Regions from separate parts of the Mesorhizobium sp. BR1-1-13 genome, predicted to be linked through region 1. Evidence: predicted binding sites of a transcription regulator. Region 1 holds the regulator's gene; the other holds the start of a gene.
What was found. Region 1 encodes HrcA, which represses chaperone genes, less so after heat shock. Its sites were predicted from a motif close to GTTAGCACTCNCNNNNNGNGAGTGCTAAC; they were not measured.
Positions count from the first base shown of each region.

Region 2: a site for HrcA is predicted at 5,484-5,512, ahead of LB533_RS15425 (co-chaperone GroES). Genes of this name have one in related genera too.

Region 1 covers NZ_JAIUIH010000001.1:584,391-592,010, reverse strand. The annotation lists gene LB533_RS02970 (LysE family translocator) at 164-781, opposite strand; gene LB533_RS02965 (PQQ-dependent sugar dehydrogenase) at 910-2,280, opposite strand; gene LB533_RS02960 (hypothetical protein) at 2,406-2,600, opposite strand; gene hrcA (heat-inducible transcriptional repressor HrcA) at 2,638-3,735, opposite strand; gene rph (ribonuclease PH) at 3,938-4,654, shown strand; gene LB533_RS02945 (VOC family protein) at 4,674-5,084, shown strand; gene rdgB (RdgB/HAM1 family non-canonical purine NTP pyrophosphatase) at 5,084-5,746, shown strand; gene hemW (radical SAM family heme chaperone HemW) at 5,743-6,921, shown strand; gene LB533_RS02930 (EamA family transporter) at 7,091-7,528, shown strand; gene LB533_RS02925 (hypothetical protein) at 7,602-7,620, opposite strand, start outside.
Region 2 covers NZ_JAIUIH010000006.1:687-8,306, reverse strand. The annotation lists gene LB533_RS15450 (tagatose-bisphosphate aldolase) at 1-662, shown strand, start outside; gene LB533_RS15445 (ROK family protein) at 698-2,152, shown strand; gene LB533_RS15440 (DUF982 domain-containing protein) at 2,305-2,601, opposite strand; gene LB533_RS15435 (hypothetical protein) at 2,940-3,251, opposite strand; gene groL (chaperonin GroEL) at 3,324-4,955, opposite strand; gene LB533_RS15425 (co-chaperone GroES) at 5,012-5,326, opposite strand; gene LB533_RS15420 (hypothetical protein) at 5,664-6,005, shown strand; partial or broken gene LB533_RS15415 (usg protein) at 6,029-6,286, shown strand; gene LB533_RS15410 (DUF982 domain-containing protein) at 6,431-6,748, opposite strand; gene LB533_RS15405 (Hsp20 family protein) at 7,016-7,498, shown strand; gene LB533_RS15400 (Hsp20/alpha crystallin family protein) at 7,577-7,620, shown strand, end outside.

The sequences.
Region 1 (7,620 bases):
GGAACTGATCTCAGGCGGATGGCGGCCAGGATAGGGCTTCCACTCACGCAAGATAGACCGTCGCCCGAAAATATCCGAGTGGGGTGCGTGTCTAAAACGCCCCGGCCTCGGAAAAGCGTTTCCCGAACAGCCGGACCGACGGAATGATTTGGCGCAAACGGCCCTATTGACGGGCTGCGATCGCCGCCGCGGCGCCGACCATGAAGCCGGCCGCGGTGCGGTTCAACGCTTTCAGGGCGCGCGGCGAGCGCAGGAACCAGCGCGCCTTGGCCGCCAGCGCCAGATAAGGCACCAGCACCACGAACAGGACGAGGACGGTGAGTGCGGCGAGGATGCCGTAGTCGGCCAGCGTGATGGTCTTGAGGTCGACGATGGTCGGCGTGATGGCGAGATAGAAGATCATCGTCTTCGGATTGCCGAGCGTCACCGTCAGGCCGGCGAGGAAGCTCGACGCCAGCCTGCCCTTGCTCTTCCTGGCCTCGACCGTCTCGGGCGTGATGCCGGCGGTCCAGAAGCGCCAGCCGAGGAAGGCGAGATAGGCGACGCCGGCCCATTTGACGGCGAGGAACACCAGGCCGAAGGTCTGCGCCACAAAGGCAAGCCCAAGCACCACGGCGGTGAGATAAAGAAGGTCGCCGAGCATCAGGCCGAAGGACATGGCCAGCGAGGAGCGGAAGCCGGAACCGAGCGCGCGCGCCACAAGCGCGGTGACGCCGGGGCCGGGAATGGCCGCGGCTAAGCCGAGGGCGGCGCTGTAGGCGAGGAAGCCGGTGAGGGTCATGGATCGAGCCTTGCGTCCGCGAACTGCTGGGACGGCGCCTTGTCGCACAGAGTTTCGCGGGCGGGAATTGCCTGGATGCGGATTTGGTTGCACCAGGCATGCCCCGCGCTCGGGACCTCCCAAGCGGATCAGGACCGCCCGTCGCCGTAGGTCACGCGCCAGATGGTGCCGTTGCCGTCCTCGGTGACGATCAGCGCGCCGTCGTTCGCCACCGCCACGCCGACCGGCCGGCCCCAGACCTCGCCGCCGGAGGTGACGAAGCCGGTCATGAAATCCTCATATTCGCCGGTCGGCTTGCCGTCCTTGAACTTGAACCGCACCACCTTGTAGCCGGTCCTGTTGCCGCGATTCCACGAACCGTGCAGGGCGACGAAGGCGTCGCCCCTGTATTCGGCCGGAAAACCGGATCCCGCGCGGGCATTCCTGCCGTCGTAGAAGGCGATGTTGAGCGGCGCTGAATGCGCCTGCATCAGAATGTCGGGAACGGTGACCTTGCCGGCAAGGTCGGGACGCGCGCCCTTGTGGCGCGGATCCTCATTGTCGCCGATATAGTACCAGGGCCAGCCGTAGAAGGCGCCTTCCCTCACTTCGGTCGCATATTCGAACGGCACGTTGTCGCCGAGCGCGTCGCGCTCGTTGACCACGCACCAAAGCGCGCCCGCCGCCGGCTGGACGGCCATGCCCGAACAATTGCGCAGGCCGGTGGCAACGATGCGGCCATTCCTACCGTCCGGGTCGAAAGCCATGACGTCGGCGCGGCCTTCCTCCGCGCCCCAGGTGGCGCCGAGCGGCTTCGACCTGGCCCAGGCGTCGAGCCCGCCGCGCGGTTTTCTTGCCATGTCCTGGGCGGCGTTCGAGCCGGAACCGACCGAGAGATACAGCGTCTTGCCGTCCGCCGAGAAGGCGATGTCGCGGGTCCAGTGATGAGTGGCTGGAATGTCGCGGACAATCGTTTCCGGCTCGCCGGACGCCTTCAGGTCGCCATCGCGGTAGGGAAAGCGCACGATGCTGTCGCTGTTGGCGACATAGATCCATTGCGGGCTGTCCCCTGGCGGATAGAAGGCGATGCCGTAGGGCCGGTTGAGATTGCGGGCAAAGATGCCGTCCTTGACGGGTTTCGCGCTGCCCTCGGCCAGACGATAGACGCGGATCTGGTTGGCCTCGCTGTCGGCGACGAACAGGTCGCCATTGGGCGCGACACGCACGACGCGCGGATTGTCGATGCCCGAAGAGATCAGTTCCGCCGAAAAACCCGCTGGCAGCCGCGGCTCGGCGCCTTGCGGCCTTTGCACCGGACCGGCGCTGTTCGAGGCGGATCTGGTGACATAGGGCTTGGGCTGGTCTTGCGGGCTGATCAGCCGGCGCACGCCCGGCTCGTCGGCCCGCCAGTCACCGAATGCGGCCGCGCCCTTGAGCACCGGCTCTGTCTGCTGGGCCGATGCCGTCGCGGCGAAAAGCAAGGCTGCAGGGATCGCCACGGCGCCGGCAAGTCTGATCATCCCAGTCTCCAGCTTCTCGCTTCGCTATGCATGTCGTTGTCCCAAGACCGAGGATCACATGCATCAAGGGAACGGGCGGGCTCGGCAGTCGTTCCGGACGACACGGGGAGTCGAAGGAATTCGGGTCAGGTATCCGCGTCGAGATCGGCGTCGAGGTTCTTTTCCAGTTCGACGAGGTCGGCCGGCAGTGGCATGCCCATGGCGCGCATTTCGCGCAGCTTCTCGCGCAATTGCTCCTGCACTTCGCGCACATCCTCAGGCTGGTTGACCATCTCCTCCAGCAGCAGGCTGATCTGGGCCTTGAACGATTCCAGCGCCATTTTTTTCCTCCTCGGCCGTCTGGATCGATCCCAGCTCTCAGCGCAGCATGCGCGATATCAGCTGCGCCGTATAGTCGACCATCGGGACAATGCGGGCATAATTGAGCCGGGTCGGGCCGATGACGCCGAGCGCGCCGACGACGCGGGCGTCCTTGTCTCGGTAGGGTGCCACGACGAGCGACGAGCCGGAGAGCGAGAAAAGCTTGTTTTCCGAGCCGATGAAGATGCGCACGCCCGGTCCCGCCTCGGCGAGGTCGAGCAGCTGGATCAGCCCGTCTTGAGTTTCCATGTCCTCGAACAGGTGGCGCAAGAGTTCGATGTCGGCCTGAGCGGTGACGTTTTCGAGCAGATTGGCGCGGCCGCGCACGATCAGGCGCGCCGGCAGGCCGCTTTCCGCGCCGGCCCACACCGCCAGCCCTTTCTCCACCAGGTCCTGCGACAGCGTGTCGAGCGCTGCCCTTGTCTCTTCCTTGATACGCGCGACCTCCGCCCGCGCCTCGGCCAGCGTACGGCCGCGAATATGGGCGTTGAGGAAATTCGAGGCCTCGTGCAATTGCGAGACGGTGATGCCGGCCGGCAGATCGATGACCCGGTTCTCGACGTCGCCGTTCTGCGACACCATCACGGTCAGCGCCTTTGTCGGCTCGAGCTGGATGAACTCGATGTGCTTGAGCGCCACCTCGTTCTTGGCGGCCAGCACCAGGCCGGCGCCGCGCGACATGCCAGACAGCATCTGGCTGGCCTCGGTCAGCATGTGTTCCAGCGTGGCGCCCGAGCCGGAGGCGCGCACCTGCGCCTCGATGCTGCGCCGCTCCTCGTCGGAGAGGTCGCCCAGTTCCATGAAGGCGTCGACGAAGAAGCGCAGGCCGGCCTGCGTCGGCAGGCGGCCGGCCGAGACGTGCGGCGCGTAGATCAGGCCGAGATGTTCGAGGTCGCTCATCACGTTGCGGATGGTGGCCGGCGACAGCGAGGACGGCAGGATGCGCGACAGGCTGCGCGATCCCACGGGCTCGCCGTCCCTCAGATAGGAATCGACGATACGCCGGAAGATGTCGCGCGAGCGCATATCGAGCGCCTGAAGTGCCGGCGCGTGAAGAGCGAGCGACTGCGAAGCGGGATCGACTGCCTTGGTCATTGCGGCCATAACCTCCGGTTCAAGGATATAGACTTCGCCGCGCTACGCGCAACCCAGTGTCGCACTTGCGATCACCCAGTGTCGCGTTGGGCGATCACCCGGTGTCGCGTTTGCTGTCGCCGGTCCATTTTCCTTTACGCCGTGCCCCGCATGCGTCTAAAAGCCGGCCAAGATTCAAAAAGCTGACAAGAAAGCAGGCCGAATGCGCCCCTCCAAACGCCAGTTCGACGAAATGCGCGCCATATCCTTCGAGCGCGGCGTCTCCAAACATGCCGAAGGCTCGTGCCTGGTGAAGTTCGGCGACACGCATGTGCTGTGCACGGCAAGCCTGGAGGAAAAGGTGCCGGGCTGGATGCGCAATTCCGGAAAGGGCTGGGTGACGGCCGAATACGGCATGCTGCCGCGCTCGACCGGCGAGCGCATGCGCCGCGAGGCCTCCGCCGGCAAGCAGGGCGGGCGCACGCTGGAGATCCAGCGGCTGATCGGCCGCTCGCTGCGCGCCGTGGTCGACCTGCAGGCGCTGGGCGAGCAGCAGATCACCGTCGACTGCGACGTCATCCAGGCCGATGGCGGCACCCGCACCGCCTCCATCACCGGCGGCTGGGTGGCGCTCTACGATTGCCTGCGCTGGATGGAAGCCCGGCAGATGGTGAGCGTCGCCAAGGTGCTGAAGGATCATGTCGCGGCGATTTCCTGCGGCATCCATGACGGCCAGCCGGTCATCGACCTCGATTATCTCGAAGATTCCTCCGCCGGCACCGACGCCAATTTCGTCATGACCGGCAAGGGCGGCATCGTCGAGATCCAGGGCACAGCCGAGGGCGAGCCCTTTTCGGAAGGGCAGTTCGCCGAGCTGATGGGCCTGGCCAAGAAAGGCATACAGAGGCTAGTGAGTTTGCAGCAGATGGCGGTGGCGTGAGTTTTAGATGCCGAGCCTCGTGACACCCTCCGCAATCCTGGAATCCGCCCTCTACGTCACCGACCTGGCGGCAGCGGAAGCCTTCTACACCGACATCCTCGGCCTCACTCCTGTCGGCAAGGTCGAGGGTCGCCATCTCTTCTTCCGTTGCGGAGCCGGCGTGCTGCTGATCTTCAACGCCGAGGCGACCAAGGTCCCGCCCGAGCCCGACGCGAGGCTGAAAGTGCCCCCGCACGGCACATCAGGCGAAGGCCATCTCTGCTTTGCGGCGACCGCCGATGAAATCAGCCGCTGGAGATCCCATCTGGAGGCGAAGAACATCACCATCGAAAGCGAGTTCGAATGGCCGCAAGGCGGCCGCTCGCTCTATATCCGCGATCCTTCCGGCAATTCGATCGAATTCGCCGAGCCAAGAATCTGGGGACTTTGATGCATTCTCTCGACGGAAAAAAGATCGTCGTCGCCAGCCACAATGAAGGCAAGCTGCGCGAATTCGCCGATCTGATGGCGCCATTCGGATTCGAGGCGAAATCGGCGAAGGACTATGGCTTGCCCGAACCCGACGAGACCGGCACCACCTTCGAGGAGAACGCCTATATCAAGGCGTTCGCCGCGGCCAAGGCGACGGGCCTGCCGGCGCTGTCGGATGATTCGGGCCTGTGCGTCGACGCGCTTGACGGCGCGCCCGGCGTCTACACCGCCAACTGGGCCGAAACGCCTGATGGCCGCAGGGATTTCGGCATCGCCATGCAGCGCACCGAAGTGGCGCTGCAGGAAGTCGGCGCGGCCTCGGCCGAGCAGCGCAAGGGTCGCTTCGTCGCCGTCATCTGTCTCGCCTTTCCCGATGGCGAGGCCGAGTATTACCGCGGCGAGGCCGAAGGCAGGCTGGTCTGGCCGCCGCGCGGCGAGCTCGGATTCGGCTATGACCCGGTGTTCCTGCCGGACGGCTTCGAAAAAACCTTCGGCGAGATGACCGCCGAGGAGAAACATGGCTGGAAGCCCGGCCAGGCCACGGCGCTGTCGCACCGCGCCCGCGCCTTCCAGAAATTCGCCCAGGCTCGATTGGGTCTGGCCAGGTTAGGCTCGGCATGATCAGGCCCGGCGCCACCATGCCGCTCGACCGCAGCCCCGGTTTCGGCGTCTATGTGCATTGGCCGTTCTGCGCGGCCAAGTGCCCCTATTGCGACTTCAACAGCCATGTCCGCCACCAGCCGGTCGACCAGGAGCGCTTTGCCGCCGCCTTCGAGGCGGAACTGGCAACGATGCGCCAGCGCAGCGGCGCGCGCGAGGTGACCAGCATCTTTCTCGGCGGCGGCACGCCGTCGCTGATGAAGCCGGAAACGGTGGCCAGGATCCTGGACGCCGTGGCGAAGAACTGGGCGGTGCCCGACGGCATCGAGGTGACGCTGGAGGCCAATCCCTCCTCGGTCGAAGCCGAACGCTTTCGTGGCTATCGCGCTGCGGGCGTCAACAGGGTCTCGCTCGGCGTGCAGGCACTGGACGACAAGGATTTGCGCTTCCTTGGCCGGCTGCACAATGTGGACGAGGCGCTGCACGCGATCGGGCTCGCGCGGGAGATATTCCCAAGGCTCTCCTTCGACCTGATCTACGCACGGCCAGGCCAGACGCCGGAGGCTTGGGCATCGGAGCTCGAACAGGCGATCGGCCACGCCGCCGACCATCTGTCGCTCTATCAGCTGACCATCGAGGAAGGCACCCCGTTTCACGCGCTGCACGCGGCGAAGAAATTCATCATCCCCGACAACGACCACGCCGCCGACCTTTATGCGCTCACGCAAGAGGTGACATCCGCCCATGGTTTGCCGGCATATGAGATCTCAAACCACGCCCGGCCGGGTGCCGAAAGCCGGCACAATCTGACCTACTGGCGCTATGGCGAATATGTCGGCGTCGGCCCCGGCGCGCATGGCCGCTTCGTCGAGAACGGCCACCGCGTCGTGACCATCGCGGAGAGGATGCCGGAAACCTGGGCCAATCTGGTCGAGGCCAAGGGCCATGGCGTCACCGGCGGCGAAACCCTGACGCGCTCCGAAGAGGCTGACGAGTTCCTGCTGATGGGACTGAGGCTGGCGGAAGGCATCGACCTGTCGCGCTACGAAGCGTTTTCCGGGCGCGGCCTGTCGAGCGCACGGCTGTCGGTGCTGCAGGGCGAAGGGCTGGTGGCGCCGATCGGCAACGCCCGCCTGCGCGCCACGCCCGCCGGCATGATCGTGCTCGACGCCGTGGTGGCCGATCTGGCGCGGTAGGCCCCCAACATCCACCAGCGAAGTCATCCACCAGCGGAGTAATGCGGAGCGGCGCGCAGATCCGAGGAGGACGAAGGCGAGATACCGCTCTCAATCCCCAAGCCGGAGATTGCGCTTCTGAAGGCGCGGGTTTCACGTTATCTGGACCCAGGACATCGTGAGGCCCGAAATGAACCTGACCGTTTCTTCCTGGCAATTCTGGGCGCTGCTGTCAGCGGCTTTCGCGGCACTGACGGCGATCTTTGCCAAGGTGGGCATCGAGACGATCAATTCCGATTTCGCCACCCTCATCCGGACAGCCATCATCCTGGTCGTGCTTGCGGCCATCCTCGCCGCCAGCGGCCAATTCCAATCATGGGCCTCGATCTCCGGAAAGACCTGGCTTTTCCTCGGCCTGTCGGGACTGGCGACCGGAGCCTCGTGGCTCTGCTATTTCCGCGCGCTGAAAATCGGCAATGCGGCGCAAGTGGCGCCCATCGACAAGCTAAGCGTCGTGCTTGTGGCGGTGTTTGGCGCGGTCTTTCTCGGCGAGCGGCTCACCAGTGCGAACTGGCTTGGCGTCGCCCTTATCGCGGCGGGCGCGGTGCTGGTCGCTTATCGAGGGTAGTGCTGCGCCGTGGCGGGCGTTCTTGGTTTCGAGACGGGTGATGAAAATATCGAAGCGATTGGGCATCGTCCGGTCAGTGCTCCGTCGTGCTG
Region 2 (7,620 bases), on a different contig from region 1:
AGGAAGGCGTGCTGAATCGCGATACCGCGCTGCTTATCGGCCTCGACGCCTCGGGCTTCGACGTCTCGCCTGAAGGCTATCGCCTGTCGCGCCTTGTCCCCGGCATCGATGCGCGCCGCGTGCGCGAGCTGGGCGGCACGGGCGGCAAGATCATGGTGTATCTACGGGCCGACAAGCCCGAAGCGAATGAGCACAACATCGCCATCCTGCGTCAATGCATCGCCGATTTCGGGCAGGAAGACTTGCTGCTCGTCGTCGAATTCCTGACTTATCAACTCGAAGGCGAAAGCCCCCAAGATTATGCGGCGAAGACCCCGTGGCTCGTCGAGGAAGGCACAAGGATCTCGCTGGAGTGCGGGGCAAAGGTTCTGAAACTTCCCTATCCCGGAACGGCGGAAGCCTGCGCCAACATCACGAGAATGGCTGGCGAGGTGCCGTGGGCGGTGCTTTCGGCCGGCGTCGACCACGCCACCTTCCTAGGCCAGGTCGAGATTGCCATGCAGAACGGCGCCTCCGGCGTCATCGCCGGCCGCTCGCTGTGGAAGGACTGCATCTCGCTCGATCGTGACATTCAACGCGAAAGGCTTAAGACCATCGCGGTGCCGCGATTGCGTGAGATCCAGTCGGTAATCGGGCATCACCGGCGCAAGGCCGCCGCCTGATATCCGCGTTGGATCACCGGCACGTGCAGGACGTCATGCCTCTCAGCATAGGGATAGATATAGGCGGCACCAATCTGCGGGCCGCGCGCATTTCCGGCACCGGTGAAATCCTCGAACGCCTGTCCGAAAAGAGCGCGCCAGATCCGCAGCTTGTGCTCTCGCGGATCGCCGGGATGGTGCGCCGGCTCGATACATCTGAGGTTTCAGCCATCGGCATCGGTGTTCCCGGTCGCGTCGACGCGCATCGCCGCGCGGTCCTGTCCGGCGGCTACGTCAATCTGGCCTCCGTCTCGCTGGCGCAGTGCCTGGAGGACATGGCCGGCAAGCCCGTCGTCATCGACAATGACTGCAACATGGCACTGGTCGCCGAGATGGCGCTCGGCGCCGGCCGGGGTCACGACGACATCGCCATGTTCACCATCGGCACCGGCATTGGCGGCGCCGTCGCTCAAGATCGGCGGATCTTGCGTGGCCGGGCAACGGCCGGGCAGCTCGGCCACATCACCGTCGACGTCAATGGCGAGATATGCGCCTGCGGCCGGCGCGGCTGTGTCGAGACCACCAGTTCGGGCACCGCGCTCGGCCGTCATATTGCGCGGGCCGGCTTGCGTCCCGATCTTTCGGTCGACCAGCTCTTTGCCCGCGACGCCGCCGGAGACATCCAGGCGCGCGCTATACTGGAAGCCTGGGCAACGCCCTTGCGTGCCGCCATCGATACCAGCGTCGCCCTGTTCGACCCCGATCTCGTCCTGCTCGGCGGCGGTCTTGGCCGGGCGGCACACAAGGCGCTCGGCCGCGCGCCGGCCCTGGCGCCGTGGTATCAATGCCCGGTCGAGCCGGCGCAGCTCGGCGACGAGGCCGGCGTGATCGGCGCGGGATTGCAGGCGCTGGCCGGAACAGACACGGCGACCGCGCCGATTTTAGGCCGGTCTTTTGTCCAAACCGGCGGCGCCAGGCGCGCCGTGCTGGTCAACGGCATCCCGGCCAGCGGCAAGAGCACGGTCTCGCGCGGCTTAGCCGACTGCATGGGATGGCCGTTGCTTGCGCTCGATACGATCAAGAATCCGTTTCTCGAAGCGCTCGGCGGCGGCGACCGCGCCTTCAACCGCACGCTCGGCCGCGCCAGCTATCAGGCGATCTGGTCAGTCGTCGGCGAAGCCCCAGCGGGCTCCACATTCATTGTCGACGCCTGGTTCGGTTTCCAGCCGCGCGAGCTGCTTGAGGATCATCTCCGGAATGCCGGTGTCGAACAGACTTTCGAAATCTGGTGCCACGCGCCGGGCGAGGTTTTGGCCGAACGCTATGGCGCCCGGCTCGGCCAGCGTCTCCCGGGTCATCCCGGCGCTGCCTATATTCCTGAACTGATCGAACTCGCTGGGCGCGCCGAACCGCTGCGGCGCGGCCCGCTCTTCGACGTAGACACGACGAAACCGATCGACTTCGATGCCATTACGGCATGGCTGCGAGCGATGATGACGGGCGACGTTTAGAACGTTGGTGGACAAGAAGCAGCGGGCTCGCCAACTCGAAAGCCGTTTCGCTTTCGAGCTGGCCAGGCCTGCCTAGTCAATAACCGACGGTGAAGCGCTGCGGGCGCGACCGTGGTCGCTGGGGCGCCCACCGACAGGTGGCGAACAGATCCTCAATTCGTTCGCACGGTGCGGCCGCTGGGCGCGGTACTCACAGGCGAGATCATATTCGGCACCAGAATGTCATTGCGGCGCGCGAAGGCGATCAAGGTCGCCCGCACGGTTTCCGCATCGATCTCGCCGGCAATACCGGCTTTGCAAGCGTTGAGGGCGACGGCATGGGCGCCGTTCCGGCTGGCAACGGGCCAGTCCTGCAACACGGCATATGCTTCCATCGCAGTCTCGATCGTCACCGGAAGCCCCATTCCGACCAAGATCGTCACGGGTTCTTCAAAGCGCATCTGTGCCATGATTTAAACCTCCATTCGACGGCAAACGAACCGAAGCATGTCGGGCAGCCTGGTGCGCGAAGACAGGTCGGCGCGGATAGGGCGGATGCGCCGGTGTCGTCGGATTTCCGGCAGCCGCGAGCCTGATCTCGGCTGGCTCGACCGGGCTGGGCTTGAGCACTGGCGAGCCCCGGCCGGGCGCCGGTAGCGCCCTATGCGCCTTGGCGAGCGCCTCGAGCCAGGCAAGGACGGAAAGCGGCGGAAGCGCCCGCCCATCGAGCCAGGCGGCGACCTGGCTTTGCGGGCAACCAAGCTCGTCGACGAGGTCTGCCGCTTTCCACCTCAACGTTTTCAGGCATTCACGCAATTGGCCCACGATCATGTCGGTCCTCTTCCCAACCGGACATCGGTCCATCGTTCGCTGTGGTGCTCCGATGATCGCGTCCTCCATCCCTGGTTGAGCCGCCGGAGCCTTCCGAGGCTGCCGACACATGCTGCGCGGCCAGGAACATCAGCGTCGACGACGCCGTACGGCGGCTCCAGCCTGCGGACTCGGCCATGTCGAGAACGCGCATCAACAATGGCCCCAGCACGCTCCTGCATTCTGCCTCGTAGGCGAGAAATTCGTTTGCCGGATGCGTGGGCGCCGAAACGGAACCGATGCCGGTCATAGTGGTCTCTCTCCAAACTTTCCCCGGGAAGCGCCCCCCCCCCCAGGGGGGGGCGGGCGGCCTCCCAGCGTCCTAGAAGTCCATGCCCGCGCCGGCGGGCATGGCAGGGGTCGCGGCCTCCTTCTTTGGCTTCTCGGCCACCATCGCCTCTGTGGTGACCAGCAGGCCAGCAACGGAAGCGGCATCCTGAAGCGCGGTGCGCACGACTTTTGCCGGATCGATGACGCCTTGGCCGTAGAGATCGCCGAACTCGTTGGTCTGGGCGTTCCAGCCCCAGCCGAACTCGCTCTTCTCACGCAGCTTGCCGACGATGATCGAGCCCTCGGCGCCGGCGTTCTCCGCGATCTGGCGCACCGGGGTCTCGATCGCACGCCGCACGATCTCGACACCGGTCCTCTGGTCGGCATTGTCCATCGGCAAGGCATCGAGCGCCTTGGCAGCCCGGAGCAGCGCGACGCCGCCGCCGGGGAGTACGCCTTCCTCGACCGCCGCACGGGTCGCATGCAGCGCGTCGTCGACACGGTCCTTGCGCTCCTTCACCTCGACTTCCGTCGAACCGCCGACACGGATGACGGCCACACCACCGGCGAGCTTCGCCAGCCGCTCCTGCAGTTTCTCGCGGTCGTAGTCGGAGGTGGTCTCCTCGATCTGCGCTTTGATCTGGGCGATGCGGCCCTGGATCTCTTCCTTGCGGCCAACGCCGTCGACGATGGTGGTGTTTTCTTTTTCGATCACCACTTTCTTGGCGCGGCCCAGCATCTGCAGCGTGACATTTTCGAGCTTGATGCCGAGATCCTCGCTGATCGCCGTGCCGCCGGTGAGGATGGCGATATCCTCCAGCATCGCCTTGCGGCGATCGCCGAAGCCAGGCGCCTTGACGGCCGCAACCTTCAGGCCGCCGCGCAATTTGTTCACGACCAGCGTGGCGAGCGCCTCGCCCTCGACGTCCTCGGCGATGATCAGCAGCGGCTTGCCCGACTGCACGACTGCCTCGAGGACGGGGAGCATGGCTTGCAGGTTGGACAGTTTCTTCTCGTGGATCAGCACATAGGGCTCTTCGAGCTCGACGCGCATCTTGTCCTGGTTGGTGATGAAGTACGGGCTGAGATAGCCGCGGTCGAACTGCATGCCTTCGACCACCTCCAGTTCGGTCTCGGCGGTCTTGGCCTCCTCCACCGTGATGACACCTTCATTGCCGACCTTCTCCATCGCCTCGGCGAGGAACCGGCCGATCTCGGGATCGCCATTAGCCGAGATCGTGCCGACCTGGGCGATCTCATCGTTTTTCGTCACCTTGCGGGCGTTGGCCTTCAGTTCGGCGACGACCGCTTCAACGGCCTTGTCAATGCCGCGTTTCAAATCCATCGGGTTCATGCCCGATGCCACGGCCTTGGCGCCTTCCTTGACGATGGCTTGGGCAAGAACAGTCGCGGTCGTGGTGCCGTCGCCGGCGATGTCGTTGGTTTTCGAAGCGACTTCGCGCACCATCTGCGCGCCCATGTTCTCGAACTTGTCTTCCAGTTCGATCTCCTTGGCCACCGTCACACCATCCTTGGTGATGCGCGGCGCGCCGAAGGATTTGTCGATAACGACGTTGCGGCCTTTGGGACCGAGCGTCACCTTCACCGCATTGGCCAGAATGTCGACGCCGCGCAGCATCTTCTCGCGGGCTTCGGTATGGAATTTCACTTCCTTGGCAGCCATTGGATCACTCCTTCAATTAGGCAGCTTTCGTTGACTGGTAACTTGGCAAGAAGCCGTCAGGCGGCCTTCTTCACGGTCGCGGTCTGCTCGATCACGCCCATCACATCGCTTTCCTTCATGATGATCAGGTCTTGGCCGCCGAGCTTGATCTCGGTGCCGGACCATTTGCCGAACAGAATGCGGTCACCCACCTTGACGTCGAGCGGCTGTAGCTGCCCGGCTTCGTTGCGGGCGCCGGGGCCGGCGGCGATCACCTCGCCTTCCTGCGGCTTTTCCTTGGCTGTGTCGGGAATGATAATGCCGCCAGCCGTCTTTTCCTCGGCTTCAATGCGGCGGACCAGGATACGGTCGTGCAATGGGCGGAACGTCATGTCGTTCTCCTTCAAGGACAAACAGTTTTTGAGGTTCCTCCGCGCCGGACCGGCAATATCGGCCCGGCACGAGGTGCCGCGACCCTTGTTCAGGCATCGCGCGCGCATATCGAGCTAGTTTTGGAATTTTCCGGTTTCAAGAGGTTCGCGCAAAAATTTTGGCACTCGTCGCATGAGAGTGACAACGCGTTGTTATCATGCAGGAATTCTCGCCATGTCGACGATTTCACCGCTTGAATTTTGGCAAAGAGCCAACAAGATTATCCTGGCCGGCGCTGCCGAAGCACAGCCGGAAACTGGATGCTATCGAGGAGTTTTTGCAGACGGAGGACAATCGATGGACCGACAGAAATTTTCGCCGATCATGCCTTCCCTGACTGATACGCCCGACACCTCGCTTGACCGGCTGCTTTCGCCGGCGAGGCACTTCAAACATCCTGACGAGGTATTGGAAAACGACGCGCTCGACCTCTGGGAAAAGCGGGCGATCCTGTCGTCTTGGGCCTCGGATGCCTGCGCGGTGGAGTCGATGCCGGAACTGCGCCTGCCGCCGGGAGTCGCGCGGCCGGTTTCCTTCGACCGTATCATGGAGGCCTTGTGCAAGCTCGACATCGACGTGTCGGCGCCGCGGTCCACGCCGGACGAATTCCGGCACGACTTCGCCAGGATGAATGCATAGGTCGTAAGCGAAAGGAGAAACATATGGTGACTGCGGTCAGCAGAGAATTCCGCCTGCAGATGGATGGCTACGGCCTGACCACGGCCGAGATTCACTATCGTATGCCTGACTACCCCAACCTGCTGCAGCTCTATGTCTGGCAGGAATACGACCTCGCTCCCGATTTCCCGGAGCTGAAGGGCTTCCTTGGCTATTGGGAAAGCGAACTGGACGGCGCGCTGCATTCCGTGCGCGTCGCACATCATCGTCTAATCACACCGTCGGAATGGCGCGCCGTTGACGCATCGTTGTCATCCATTGAGCGGAGCGCATTGAGCGGATCAAAAAAACCTGAAGCGCGTCGCCTGCAACGCGGCGCGCTCAAAGGCCCGATTGAGCATACCTAAAGTCAGAGCTTCCCAGCAGGATGAGTGGTGGAATTCATGTCATCCTGCTCTGACAGCCATCGGCCGGGCCGCCCTTGACATCGTCGCGGAACGGAATTGCTGGGGCGAAGCGGAGCGGCCCCTCGTCAGACCGGCTCGCTTGGCCGCCTTCAAGAAAGCCTTGTAGGCAGCACGCCCGCTGCGCCAGCCATCCAGCGCATCACGGCATGCACGACCTGCGGCGCGCCAGCTTGGTCCGCGCGCCCATTTCGGCCATTGTTGATCCAGGCATTCCAGAGCCTCGAAGCTGCTGGCGACCTTGCGTGGGGCATCCGATAATTCGAGGGTAATCGGCTGAGGAAACCGAATATCGTTCATCACCTCCTCCGTCTTTTGACGTCTTTTTGCGAGTAAGCAATCGGATGGCGTCACCGGCGACCGTCCATCCGTGATCAAGATGGTCAGCCGTTCAGGCCGCGTCAAGGGCCGCCGGAATTTCGACGAGACGTTCGATCAGGCCTCTTGACGCCACGCCCGTCAGTTCCCAGATCGATTCCGCCGGCGCCGGAAGGGCTGGCAGGTCAAGGAGTGCCGCATCCTTGGCACTCCTCGTACCCATGTTGCTCAGCGAAGGAGGATGTGGCTATGAGAACCGCTTTCGACTTTTCACCACTCTATCGGTCGAGCATAGGCTTCGACCGTATTTTCGACCTGCTGGAGAATGCCAGCCGCACGGCGAACGTCGACAACTGGCCGCCCTACGACATCTCCAGGACCGGTGACGACGCCTACCGCATCACCATGGCGGTGGCCGGCTTCAGTCAAGACGAATTGAGCATCGTGCATGAGCCCAACATGCTCGTCATCGCCGGCGAGCGTGCCGGAGAGGACAATGGCGAATACCTGCATCGCGGCATCGCCGGACGACCGTTTGAGCGACGCTTCGAACTTGCCGACCATGTGAAGGTGACCGGCGCCGGCCTCGTCAACGGTCTCCTGAGCGTCGATCTCCAGCGTGAGATTCCCGAAGAGATGAAACCGCGCAAGATCGAGATCGGCACCAGCATGGCCAGAGCCAAGGAAAAATCCGCGGCAAAGCCCGTGCAAGTGGAAAAACAGGCCGCGTGAGGCAATTCGGGTCAAGGCTTCCACCCCCGGACGCCGGTCGTCCGGTGGGTGGAGACGCAAGCAAAGAGGAGAAAGACAATGAGCGTACGTGATCTCATTCCTTTTGGCCGGGAACGAGGCCA